Linked DNA regions of Flocculibacter collagenilyticus. The protein of the gene in region 2 interacts with the protein of the main gene of each other region in a pairwise test. Links are inferred from orthologs where the notes say so. Each region holds a gene or a part of one and is shown on either strand. Other genes may lie near its edges.

Region 1 (6,453 bases), 1.4 Mb from region 2 along the record:
GCCACACACACACCTGCAATAGCAGCCAGCTGGTTATCAATGAATACACATGGTAAATACATCCGTAACCACGGCGGAACGTTATACTCCTTGTATATTTGCTTTAAAGATTTAGCATGCTCGCGTCCTGCAATTTTAATTTTTTTTGGTAATACCAATTCCTTATCTTCATATATATGAGGAAAAGTGACTATTATTTCAGACCGACGACCGGGTAGCGCTACATTAAGTGTGTTGAGTACAAAGTGTAGTGCTAATTCATTGTAAAAGTTACTCGCACATTCATCATTACGTGGTTGATTTTGTTTTTGTTCATACAAGTACGGTGCTTTTACAGCACAATTTACGTTTGCAGGTAAGGACAAACTAATATGGCCTAATTGAGCAGGTAAAAGTGTTGATGAATCAATAGATACAGTGCAAGTGTTATCACTGTTGCTCGTAGTTGATAACGCTTGATAAGTATCCACGTTGCACTGGTAATCTTTTTTTCCTAACAGCTTAGGCAAACAATATAAATAGCCTTTATAGCCGCGCACCTGTATCCCTGAAAACGACACTACCGCATCGTTTCCAAGTTTAGTATTTTGTGAAGAGACTTCAGAAGTATTACAAACAAACTGTTTAATTATTTGCTGCAGGATGGACTCACTCGGCATTTGAAGTTTATGTTGCGCAAACCAGTATCTAAGTACGTATTTTTGCCTGACTTCAGAGTATTCCTGCAACTTAATAACACTTAACGCAGCCCCATCAACCGCCGCCTTATAATCTTGCTGAACATACTCATCCAGCAATTCATCAGCTTGTGCAATATGACGCATACTTCGTGTAACGGTGTGACGAAAACCTTGCCAGTGCTCAGTTAAAATGGGCAGTACATTATGGCGTAAAAAATTTCGATCGTAGTTAGTGTCAGTATTACTATCATCTTCTACCCAAGAAAGTTGGTAAAATTGTGCATAGGCTTCTAACGCTTTCCGTGAAATATCTAATAACGGTCTTACCAATAATGCATCTTCAGTAAAAGCCATCGACTCTGGCATGCCTGATAACCCCTTCAACCCAGCACCACGTTTAAGTTGAAGTAATAAGGTTTCAACTTGATCGTCAGCATGCTGTCCTGTTACCACAATGGCGGGACCAGTTAACGTCTCTTTTATAGCTTGATATCTTAATTCACGCGCTTGTTGCTCTGTGCTGGTTCTACTTTTCTTTACTAGTTTAACTTGCTTATACGAAAAGCTAACATCAAGCGAAGCTGAAAACGCTTGGCAATGCTGCAACCATGAATCAGCAAACTCACTAATTCCATGGTGGACATGAAACGCTCTAATGGTTGATATGCTGTGGTTTTTTTGTAATTGGGCTATCGCGTGTAATAAAACCGTTGAATCTAATCCACCGCTGTAAGCAATCACTATTTCAGAGTACCGGCTAAGAGAAAGTGACAATAATTTATTAGCAATATGCTGGTGAATCTGGTGCATGTTAGCAAATACCTTTTTAGCAAATACCTATTAGTCATGCTAGCGCTGAAGATAGGATTAAATAATAAGCAATAAAAAACCGCCCTAAGGCGGTTATTACAAATTTTTAGCAGTGAAAATAAGTAATAGAACTTATTTAGCAATAACCAAACGACATAATACGTTTATAGCGGCTAGCGAGTAAATCGTCTATCGACATTTCTTCAAGCTCAGCAAGATCTTTTTTGATCATCGCCTTTAAGTTAAGTGCCATCTTATCCATATCTCTGTGCGCACCGCCTAATGGCTCCTCTATCATACTATTAATAAGATCTAATTCTTTTAAGCGTGGTGCTGTTATACCCATTGCTTCAGCAGCTAATTCCGCTTTATCTGCACTTTTCCATAAAATAGATGCGCACCCTTCAGGAGAAATAACAGAGTATGTACTGTATTGAAGCATGTTAACACGGTCACCCACGCCAATTGCCAACGCACCGCCTGAACCGCCTTCACCGATAACAGTACAAATAGTGGGCACTTTTAAAGCCGACATCACTTTCAAATTACGTGCAATGGCTTCACTTTGGCCGCGCTCTTCAGCGCCAACACCCGGATAAGCACCAGGCGTGTCAATAAAAGTAATAATTGGCATTTTAAAACGCTCGGCCATTTCCATTAAGCGTAACGCTTTACGATACCCTTCTGGTTTTGGCATACCAAAATTGCGCTTAATTTTTTCTGCCGTATCGCGTCCTTTTTGCTGACCAATAACCATAACTGGCTGACCATCTAAACGCGCAACACCACCAATAATAGCTGGATCATTAGCGAAAGCGCGATCACCTGCCAATTCATCAAACTCTGTAAAAATACGATCAATGTAATCTTTTGTGTAGGGACGAAGGGGATGGCGAGCTACTTTTGCAACCTGCCAAGCTTCTAGATCAGAGAAGATTTTTGTTGTTAATTCAACACTTTTTTCTTTAAGTTGACTGATTTCTTGCTCTAAACCAAGATCTAATGAACCAGATCGATTAACATTCTTTAATTCTTCAATTTTTGCTTCTAAATCAGCAATGGGTTGTTCAAAATCTAGATAGTTCAAACTCATTAAATTACGCTCAGCTTTTTAAAATATTAATTCTAGTTGTTGTGAGCTTAGCATCCTAAGCTCATAAAGCAGTTCATCTGTTGGTGTAACTCGCCATTTAGTTCCTAAGTCGATCACTGCTTGCGCGTCTTCCCGCGTATAATCAATTTGGATTGGCGTTGCACCTTGTTGAAATGGCTGTAATGCAAGTTTCAACTTAGATAAAAACTGCTCATTTAAATTCTGTTGATGTAACTTTAGCTTAATAGATTTTAAGTACTTTTCACGAGCACTTATTATGTCTATTACATCACGGCCGGTCATTGTATTACCACCGCTAAAGTTATCAAAGCTGACCTGTCCAGATACCACCAAGATTTTGTCTTTTTGCAGCAAATCTTGAAACTTTTCGTAATCAGCAGGAAATAAACGCACATCGATACGTGCACTTTTATCATCTAATGTAACTAAAGCCCACTTTTTATTATTTTTATTTACCAAAACGCGCACACCAATGACCAAACCGACCGCTACAGCAACCTGATCTCTTCGCCCAGGCTCTAAGTCAACTAGCCTTCCGGGTGCATAATGGCGAATTTCGCGCTCATAAGCATTGATCGGGTGGCCAGTTAGGTATAATCCTAGCGTTTCTTGTTCACCTTCTAGCCATTTTTTATCGGCCCATGCTTCTACTTCGTTAAATGGTTGCTCAACTTGCTCTGACTCAGAAGCTAGCAAACCAAATAAATCGCTTTGTCCCATTTGTTCAGCTTTAGCATGTTGGTCGGCAGCACGCATGGCATCAGTAATTGTTGCCATTAATGTAGCACGATGCCCTTGCTCAGGTGAGATACCTAGCTTATCCATCGCCCCCGCTAAAATCAGCTTTTCTAACACACGCTTATTAATTTTCTTTAAGTCGACCTTCGCACAAAAATCAAATAAGTCTTTGAAACTGCCGTGCTTCTTTCTAGCTTCCAAAATGGCTTCTACAGGGCCTTCACCAACACCTTTAATGGCACCAATACCATATACTATTTCACCGTTATCATTAACGGTAAACTTATATAACCCTGCATTTACATCTGGCGGAATGATTTTTAATTTCATTCGGTTACATTCGTCAATAAGTGTAACTATTTTGTCGGTATTATCCATATCGGCTGACATTACAGCAGCCATAAACTCAGCTGGATAATGGCACTTCATCCATAGTGTTTGAAATGAAACTAATGCATAAGCAGCCGAGTGTGACTTGTTAAAACCATAACCCGCGAACTTCTCTACCAAATCGAATATTTTCATTGATAGTTCGCCGTCAATATCGTTATTGATAGCCCCTTCTTTAAAGGTTGTTCGTTGCTTTGCCATTTCCTCGGGCTTTTTCTTACCCATTGCACGACGCAACATGTCGGCACCACCAAGTGTATAACCGGCTAATACCTGCGCAATTTGCATTACTTGCTCTTGGTATAAAATAATGCCGTAAGTGGGCTCAAGGACGGGTTTTAATAATTCATGCTGATAATTGGCATCTGGATATGAGACTTCTTCTCGACCGTGTTTTCGGTCAACAAAGTTATCTACCATGCCTGAATCTAGTGGTCCTGGTCGAAACAGTGCTACTAGTGCAATAATATCTTCAAAACAGTCAGGTAATAACTTACTTATCAAGCTTTTCATACCGCTTGATTCCAGCTGGAAAACCGCTGTTGTTTCTGCTCGTTTTAGCATGTCAAAACTGCGACTGTCTTCAAGTGGAATTGCATTAATATCAATTAATGCTTTACCTTCTTTCACTAACTTTTCGTTGGCCATATCTACCGCCCACTTTAAGATAGTGAGTGTACGTAAACCTAAAAAGTCGAATTTTACTAAGCCTGCTTCTTCAACATCATTTTTATCAAATTGCGTAACCGGCTGTCGTCCTTCATCGTCACAATAAAGTGGTGCGAAATCAGTGATGGTAGTCGGTGAAATAACAACACCACCTGCATGCTTACCAGCATTACGTGTACAACCTTCAAGCTTACGACACATATCAATAAGCTCGCGCACATCTTCGTCTTGTTTGTAAAGGTGGGGTAATTCTGGCTCTTCTTCAAATGCCTTATCTAAGGTCATTCCCGGTGTGGGTGGGATCAATTTTGAAATGCGATCAACAAAGCCATAGGGATGACCAAGTACCCTCCCAACATCTCGAACAACGGCTTTTGCCGCCATGGTGCCGAATGTGATTATTTGAGATACCGCATCACGCCCGTATAATTTAGACACATGATCGATAACTTTATCACGGTTATCCATGCAAAAATCGATATCAAAATCGGGCATCGATACACGTTCAGGGTTTAGAAAGCGTTCGAATAGTAAGTCAAATTCAAGAGGATCCAAATCAGTAATATTTAATGCGTAAGCGACTAATGAGCCTGCACCTGAGCCTCGCCCAGGGCCTACCGGAACATCGTTATCCTTACTCCACTGGATGAACTCCATTACGATTAAGAAGTATCCGGGAAAACCCATTTGGTTAATTACGTCTAGTTCAATTTTAAGACGTTCGTCGTACTCACCACGTTTATCTGCACGTTCTTCAGGATCTGGAAACAAAAACGCTAAACGCTCTTCTAACCCTTCCTCAGAAACTTTAACTAAAAAGTCTTCGGTTGATAATTTTCCTGTTGGGAAGTTAGGTAAAAAGTATTCGCCCAATCTCACTGTTACATTACAGCGTTTAGCGATTTCTACCGTATTAGCAATGGCTTCGGGAATGTCGGAAAACAATGCCAACATTTCTTCTTCGGTTCTTAAGTACTGCTCTTCGCTATAAAGCTTAGGACGTCGCGGATCATCCAACGTATACCCATCATGAATGGCCACACGAATTTCATGTGCTTCAAAATCGTCTTTGCTTAAAATAACAACTTCGTTGGTGGCTACAACAGGTAAATTTGCATAGGCGGCAAACTGAACAGCAAGATGTAAATAATCTTCTTCGTTGGCTCGGTTGGTGCGGATTAACTCCAAATAAAAGCGGTTGTCAAAATGAGTCTGATAAAAAGTAGCTACCTGTTCGGCAAGTTGGTTATTTCCCTTTAATAACGCAATACCAATATCACCGTCTTTAGCGCCTGAAAGAATGATAATCCCTTCATTTAGCTCGGCTAACCATGCTTTATCAATAACGGGTCTATGTTCAACATGCCCGCGTTCGTATGCTTTAGAAATTAACAGCGTTATATTTTTATAACCCTGATTATTCATCGCTAAAAGTGTTAGCCTGAACTGCTCACCTTCCAACTCGTCAGACTGAACCCACATGTCTGCACCAATTATAGGCTTAATACCTGAACCGTGCGCGGCACCATAATATTTAACCAGGCCGCACATATTCATCTGATCAGTAATAGCCATTGCAGGCATGTTGCATTCTTTTACTTTAGCAACAATCGGCTTAACTTTACTGACGCCATCCACCATAGAAAAGTCACTATGGATACGAAGGTGAATAAATTGCGGGTCATCTGGCATTACTTTTTACCCTTGTTGTGTGGCGATTAGTGCTTGTTGAACTGGCTTAAAGCTTTTACGATGAAAAGGCGTTGCGCCCAATTGTACTAATTGCGCTAGATGCTCTTTTGTTGGATAGCCTTTATGCTTGGCAAAACCATAATCAGGGTATTGATTATCTAGTTCTACCATTTCTTTATCTCGAGTAACCTTCGCAATAATCGATGCGGCACTTATTTCAGCGACCAAGCTATCACCTTTAATGACAGCTTCACTTGGCACTGATAATTGGGGGCAACGGTTCCCATCAATATACACATACTCAGGTTTAATGGATAACCCTGCCACTGCTCGCTGCATCGCCAGCATAGTTGCATGTAA
Region 2 (7,159 bases):
AATATATTCAACAAGAAAAACAGCAGCGCGAAGAAATTACCGAAACACCCAAAGAGCTTAATAATAAAGCCGTTAACCTATACAGCCACGGTAAATACAACGAAGCATTTAATGCGTTTCTGCTGGCCTTTAAAGTAATGCCCAAAAATACCAGTATTTGCTTAAACTTATTACAAACAATTTGTGATGCACCCAACATTAACGTGAATGCAGAAGATGTTCATCACTTAATTGAACGCTGCATTAACGTGATTGATGATGTTGGCTTAAACGATGAGCAAACGTTGAGGTACAATAAGTTGACTGAGCGCTTAAAAGATAAAGCTAACATCCCATTCAGCAGTATTAATGTGACCGTATAAAACTTTATACAACCCAATGTAGCTAATTTTATTCAGTAAGTATTCAGGTTTGCTTTATTAAGCTGTTATCAACAACAGCCCCAACCGAGGAATAAAAGCGTGTTCACTAAAATTAAAAACCTCATTCTCATCTGCGCTGCCCTATGTATTAGCATGCCTGCCAACGCAGAAGAAAGTGATGTACTTAATGTAGATCGCAGCGTGGCATCTTCACTAAAATTGTCATTTCCAAACGACAAAAGAATCGAGCCAAAAACTAGTGGCTTTAATATAGAAAACTACGTATTAATGAGCAATGAAAAAGGTGAACGCTGGGCTGTAATTACAGCTACCAATAAAGCTTGGGGCAGACGTTCATTAGAACATCATCACCTTATGGCGCTTTTCGCCAATGGCGAACGCAGCACACCACTTACCTATCGCTTAGATTTTGAAGCGAATGAAACACAATCCTTTACCGTAAGTTTTGGCGAAAATAAATTTCCAATTCTTTCAATTTATACCCGAAAGAATTAAGTGAAGAGGTCAAAAGCCATAACTTAGCTACTTCACTCCAGCAATGTCAATAAAAGCCTCTGTGACATAAGATGCGTCTGATAACAGCCAAACAATTGCACTGGCGACCTCGTCTGGAATAGCGTCTCTTTGTAATGACATAGTTGGGCTTAATCTTTTAACTCTATCAAGCTAGCCATCGTCCGGATGAATATCAGTTGCTATAAAATCTGAGTGCGCACAATAACACTGATGCTCCTGTCAACTAATTCTAGAGCAAGCCCTTTCGCTACTGAGTCCATTGCTTCGTCAGATTCTGACTCTGATTCCGCATCATCAACGCACTCAAAAGGCGCACAAGTTCTTAACGCAGTAGAAGGTACATTAGTAATTGAACCACCTACTTTGTCGCGATTAACGGATGCTTTAGAACAGAAAAATGTACTTAGTATATTTAAAGCCATGACTTTTAAAGCTGTGGCTTAAACTCAGACTGCTCCATATCACCGTACTTAGCTTTCTACTCGCAATAGGCTTTGCTTGACATGGTGTTTTGCGACACAAAGTCCTGGAATGGTCATAACACCTAATATCCCTTCCCTCTAAATGGCAAACACCTGACTTTCTGTGAATCTCGATTTTTTCATAATGTTCTCCATCTAAGGTTACTTTCAATGGAAAACTCTACTTTTGATATTCTGATTTTATGGGGGAGTGACAGTGACCATTAGCAAAAAACAAGACACCTATCGCATTTTTGAGCACACTTCATCAGCATTAACTGCACATACCGATACTTAGTAATGCGAACATATAGTTTGAAATTGATAAACAACTCTGCCCATGAAATTTAACGATTCTAAAAACCGTATCAGGCAAAAAAATATAATTAAATTAGATATGCTACTAGAATGGATAACAAGACAAAAAACATACATGGCGGAGTGGACGGGACTCGAACCCGCGACCCCCGGCGTGACAGGCCGGTATTCTAACCAACTGAACTACCACTCCGCATTGTAATGTATTTTAAGATTCGTTGGCGGAGTGGACGGGACTCGAACCCGCGACCCCCGGCGTGACAGGCCGGTATTCTAACCAACTGAACTACCACTCCACAAAGAATCTTATATCAATCTAAATCACTCTCAATACCAATCAATGGCGGAGTGGACGGGACTCGAACCCGCGACCCCCGGCGTGACAGGCCGGTATTCTAACCAACTGAACTACCACTCCAGAAAGCTTTTTAGATTGTAATTGGCGGAGTGGACGGGACTCGAACCCGCGACCCCCGGCGTGACAGGCCGGTATTCTAACCAACTGAACTACCACTCCGCGCAAACGTTTTGGAAACCGTGTTCCCTTAACGCGGCGGAGATAATACGGATCTGAGTATGTTGCGTCAACCCCTTTTTTTAACTTTTTAAGGGTTTTCTAATCATCTGGCATCGAAAGGTCTAAAATATCATCAGATTTACCGTCTTCTGGTGTTTTTTTAGTCTCTTTATTGTCAGAAGATGCATTTTCCTCTTCATCTTTTTTCTTCTTTTTGAATTTTGGCAAGGCGGGTAATTTAAAAGAAAGTGGTTTTTTTAGTATATAAATTCTTATTACTACATAACCGATACCTAATATGACTAAGTTACCAATTATGACCAATGTAATAATTACCCATAAACTCATTGTTTCTGGCTCTGGCTCTTCAGGGACAACTGCTTCTTGCTCACTTTTTTCTTCTACAGCCTCTTCTTCAGGAGAATTTGCTTCTGCATCAGACTCTAATGGCGACACATTAAAAGTAAAGGTAGGTAATTTTAAGATAAACTCACGGCCATTGGCGTTTTTACCAAACCCTTGAATATCTACTTTATACACGCCGTAATCATAATTAATAATATCTAGGGTGCGAGCTTCTTCAATTTTTTCAACAATAGAAAAACTTTGTATTTCGTTGTTAGGGTAATGCACTTTGCCTTGAAAGATCACTGAGGTTTTATCAACATAATCACCTAGTACTTCTAACGTCAGTACATGGTAATCATCAGCTTTATCTGTTTTCTCTACACTGACTTTAAATGGTGACGGATGAACGATAACCGGGTCCAGTTCAATTTCCCGGTGAAACATCGGCATTCTAATAATATATTGAGGGATCCACTCGCCGTCAGGGAATTCTAATTTCAATTCTCCAGTAAACACACCATCTTTAGGCCGCTCGTCATAGCCCTTACCATTATCTTTAAACTGTGCAAACTTCACCATGTCGGCACCAAAATTGGGGTAATCTGCATTATTAGTACTGATGAAATTAACATCCAGCTGTAATACATCATCAATTGCCCCTGCTCTGAAACGTTCACCGCCATTAGTAATATAGCCTGTCAGCTTAATAGACTCTCCTTGTATTAAAATTTCAGGAAGTGGCTCTGCATGCAGTTCAATATCGCTAATCACCATAATTTTACTACCCGGCAAAAGCTGACCGACCGCTTGCCAAGGCCCTGGTGTCGGATTTTTAAGACGAATTAAGTCATACGTTTTATCATCAAACCATTCAATTTCACCCGTTACTGCCATCGTGGCATATAACTTACTGCCATCTGGTTTAACTAAAATAACTGGCGGCGAACCTGGCTCACGAAAAAACAACATTGTTACTTCATCAACTTCGTGATCTATACGAAAGCGATTTTCAAGTAGTGGGATTTGATTGCCAAGATCTTGGCCAAGTAATTTTACGTTTGGTGAGATATTGGCTGATTGATCAGCTTGTGCATGCACGCTCTTAATGAATAAAAAAGCGATTACATTCAGCAGAATTAACAGCCACGCAACCCTACTGCGTGACAGTAGCCTGTTGGTTTGATGGTTTAATTGTCTGGTACTGCTCGCCACAAACAACTTCCTCCTTTATTTTCAACGATATCTAGCCTTGATTCGTGGGCCAGTAATTCATCATTAGTCGCTTTTATTATTTTTAATGGCGCACGATTACTGTCTAATCTGCGAATACCTGCTTCTTCTCCACTTTGGTTTTCGTCACCATGATTTAATTTTAGCTTCTTCTGCCCCCCTGTCATCGACAGATAAACATCAGCGAGAATTTCGGAATCCAGTAACGCGCCGTGAAGCATACGATGAGAGTTATCTATGCCATAACGACGACACAACGCATCAAGGTTATTTTTTTGGCCCGGATGAAGCTTTCTCGCCATCGTTAGCGTATCAACCACAGTGCAATAATCTGTGGTTTGTCCCCAAGATGGATTAAATAGCTTAAACTCGTGATCCATAAAGCCCACATCGAACGGAGCATTGTGAATAACTAGTTCAGCACCGTTTATGTATTCAAAAAAGGCAGTAGCCACTTGCGCAAATACAGGCTTATCTTGTAGAAATTGATTAGTTATACCATGTACACCTATGGCTTCTTCTTCAATAAAGCGCTGTGGATTGACATAACAGTGAAAGTTATTACCCGTAAAACGTCGATTAACAAGCTCAACACATCCTATTTCTATAATACGATGACCTTGTTTTGGGTCTATCCCTGTTGTTTCTGTATCCAGTAATATTTGGCGATGACTCATGCTTTTTCTTTACCTATTCATTTTGCAATTAGATTATACTGCTGCATGTAATTTATAAAGCTACACTCGGGATTATTTGCATTGCTTGCGCTATTTTATCTAACTCCCGCAAAAATATTTATCAATATATGTTTAAATATTTGGTTATGTTAATAGTAGCTAATAAATTTACTACGCTGCACATCTCTTTCTGATTGAATTAAAATATGGATGAATAAATGTTAAAAGACGTGAAATTATTCACAGACGGCTCTTGTCTTGGAAATCCTGGCCCTGGTGGTTATGGGGCTATTTTATTTTATAAAGGGCATGAAAAAGAGCTTGCTAGAGGCTACGAGCTAACGACGAATAATCGTATGGAGTTACTAGCATGTATTGAAGGTCTAAAAGTATTAAAAGAGCGCTGCAACGTAACGCTAACCACAGATAGCCAATACGTCAGGCAAGGAATTACCAGCTGGATCCATGGTTGGAAAAAAAATGGATGGCGAACAAGCAGCAAACAGCCGGTTAAGAATGTAGATTTATGGAAAGCATTGGATGCGGAGTCACAAAAACATAATATCCAATGGAATTGGGTAAAAGGGCATTCTGGTCATCCTGAAAATGAACGCTGTGATGAATTAGCTAGGAATGCCGCTGAGTCTAGTACGTTAATACCTGATGAAGGTTATATTTCCTAAGCTATTCTGCCCATAAAACTATCAAATACAAAATATGAGTTGAGCCGCACATATGTTTAGCTTAACTCACTTCACAAATTTAAATGAAAATGGCCTAGCACGATTAATCCCATAGCAACGTACTTTAATGCTAAAGCGCAGCACTAAATAACCTAATCCCTGCATATAATGTGATTAACATGCACAATAAGCTGGCTACCAGTGATGCAATTGCTAAATATTTACTGACCATTACTACTTACAACCTATAATTATGAGCTAACAACAACTAATAACATGTATTACTGATGCGTTTGCTTCCATTAGCTTGTATTCAAGCTTGGAAATGCGCAGATCATACGCGCATATTAGTGAGAAGTGGTCTGAGTAGATTTGGAGTCACGTAATTGAATGGTGAACGAGTTAAATATTTTTCATATCGCGTCATTAATCATTTATATAGTTTTCGTAGTTAAAGCACAAAAACCTAACTTGATTAGTTCGCTAGTGCAAGACAGTAACGGTACTAATCGGCTGTTTGCTGCCGTTGCTGTAACTGCCGTACTGTGGAGTTTTGATGCTGGTATATATCCTTTACTAAGCGTGCATTTGCTTGCATCTACCGTTACAACACTGATGTTTGGTTGGCGATTAGCATTAATTGTTCAACTTACCGTCATAGTGTTATTAGTCCTAACAGGACAAATTGCTTGGCAGCATGCTGGTATGACGGGGTTATCTGACTCTGTCGTTACTGTCGGGCTAAGCTACTTTATTTATATGTTAAGCTATCATTACTTACCACGTCACTTTATTGTATATGTGTTCGTTTGTGGTTTTTTTGCTGCTGCATGCTCAATGATTGCCCATATGTTATTCACAACCACTTATTTAGTGCTACTTAATGACTATTTTGGGCAGTACGATTGGCCTATAATACGCGACAATTATTTAATCCTGACATTACTTACTTGGTTTCCAGAAGCATTTTTAAATGGCATGTTGGTAACATTGCTAGTAGTTTACAAGCCCGACTGGATGAGTACGTTCTTCGATTCTGAATATTTAAATAATAAATAATTACTTTTATAACATTCCTTTAGCAGAGATTTATTTTAGTGACCGATATAGTCCAAACCAAACTCAGTGCACCACATTATCGTTGCCCGTTATGTAAAGAGCCTTTGTCACTGATTGAAAACAGTTTCAAATGCTCGAACAATCATAGTTTTGATAAAGCGAAAGAACAATATGTAAATTTACTGCCTGTGCAGCAAAAAAACTCTCTGCAACCGGGTGATGACAAGTCAATGGTGCTGGCAAGAAGAACATTTTTGTCGTTAGGTTATTACGATAAACTTCGGGTTGAAGTAATTAACATCATAAAAAGCACTTTATCAAAGCATGATCAAAGTAATGAAGCTACTAATTTATTGGACTTAGGGTGTGGCGAAGGGTTTTATACCGCACTTTTCTCTAAAGAGTTACAGCAACTCAACTCTAGTAGTACAGCATATGGCATCGATATTTCAAAATCAGCCGTAAAATATGCCGCCAAACGCGACAAACAAAGCCATTATTGTGTGGCTACCAATGCTAGCCTCCCGTTTAATGATGGTTTCGCTGACATAATAACTAACGTTTTTGCGCCTATTGATGCAACAGAGTGCGCACGTATTCTTAAACCAAAGGGAGAATTGGTGAGAGTGTCGCCCGGCCCTAAACACCTTATTGAATTAAAGTCAGAAATTTATGACACTCCTCGGCTACACAAAGCAACCACGGAACCTGAAGGCTTTAAACAAACTGATAATGTTCAGGTAAGCTATCAAATCGCGTTAACCGACCCGCAAGCAATTGAAGCATTAATCGATATGACACCGTTTGCGTGGAAAATATCTACCGAAAACAAAAAACGCTTGTTAAATGAACAAGCGCTTTCATTGTCATTAGATTTTGTGATTGATGTCTATCAGGTTGCGTAGCGAAGTAAACTAAAATAAGTCTTTGGTGAAAGCCTTGTCCATTTCATCAAAGGCACGCTTTA

The links. Proteins that work in one complex are often made in the same cells at the same time.
Region 1: the proteins of dnaQ (region 2) and dnaE interact in binary tests that used the Escherichia coli proteins (3 or more experiments, as listed by UniProt). The link is inferred for Flocculibacter collagenilyticus from one-to-one orthologs.

Annotation. Positions count from the first base shown.
Region 1 is NZ_CP059888.1:2,843,763-2,850,215, forward strand. Bases 2,402-6,453 are described here. They hold dnaE (DNA polymerase III subunit alpha), read right to left. Parts: upstream 6,094-6,453; coding sequence 2,602-6,093; downstream 2,402-2,601. Other genes in these bases: accA (acetyl-CoA carboxylase carboxyl transferase subunit alpha), read right to left, coding at 2,402-2,583; rnhB (ribonuclease HII), read right to left, coding at 6,100-6,453. Also shown: tRNA lysidine(34) synthetase TilS, read right to left, coding at 1-1,490; more of accA, read right to left, coding at 1,627-2,401. UniProt on the Escherichia coli protein: DNA polymerase III is a complex, multichain enzyme responsible for most of the replicative synthesis in bacteria. This DNA polymerase also exhibits 3' to 5' exonuclease activity. The alpha chain is the DNA polymerase catalytic subunit.
Region 2 is NZ_CP059888.1:1,396,740-1,403,898, reverse strand. Bases 2,591-5,480 are described here. They hold dnaQ (DNA polymerase III subunit epsilon), read right to left. Parts: upstream 4,451-5,480; coding sequence 3,731-4,450; downstream 2,591-3,730. Other genes in these bases: rnhA (ribonuclease HI), read left to right, coding at 4,669-5,133; HUU81_RS06135 (TIGR03503 family protein), read right to left, coding at 2,591-3,755. Also shown: HUU81_RS06170 (response regulator), read left to right, coding at 1-362; HUU81_RS06165 (hypothetical protein), read left to right, coding at 516-878; HUU81_RS06160 (Rossmann-fold NAD(P)-binding domain-containing protein), read right to left, coding at 1,079-1,321; more of HUU81_RS06135, read right to left, coding at 2,295-2,590; HUU81_RS06120 (energy-coupling factor ABC transporter permease), read left to right, coding at 5,524-6,192; rlmA (23S rRNA (guanine(745)-N(1))-methyltransferase), read left to right, coding at 6,231-7,097; terminus macrodomain insulation protein YfbV, read right to left, coding at 7,107-7,159. UniProt on the Escherichia coli protein: DNA polymerase III is a complex, multichain enzyme responsible for most of the replicative synthesis in bacteria. The epsilon subunit contain the editing function and is a proofreading 3'-5' exonuclease.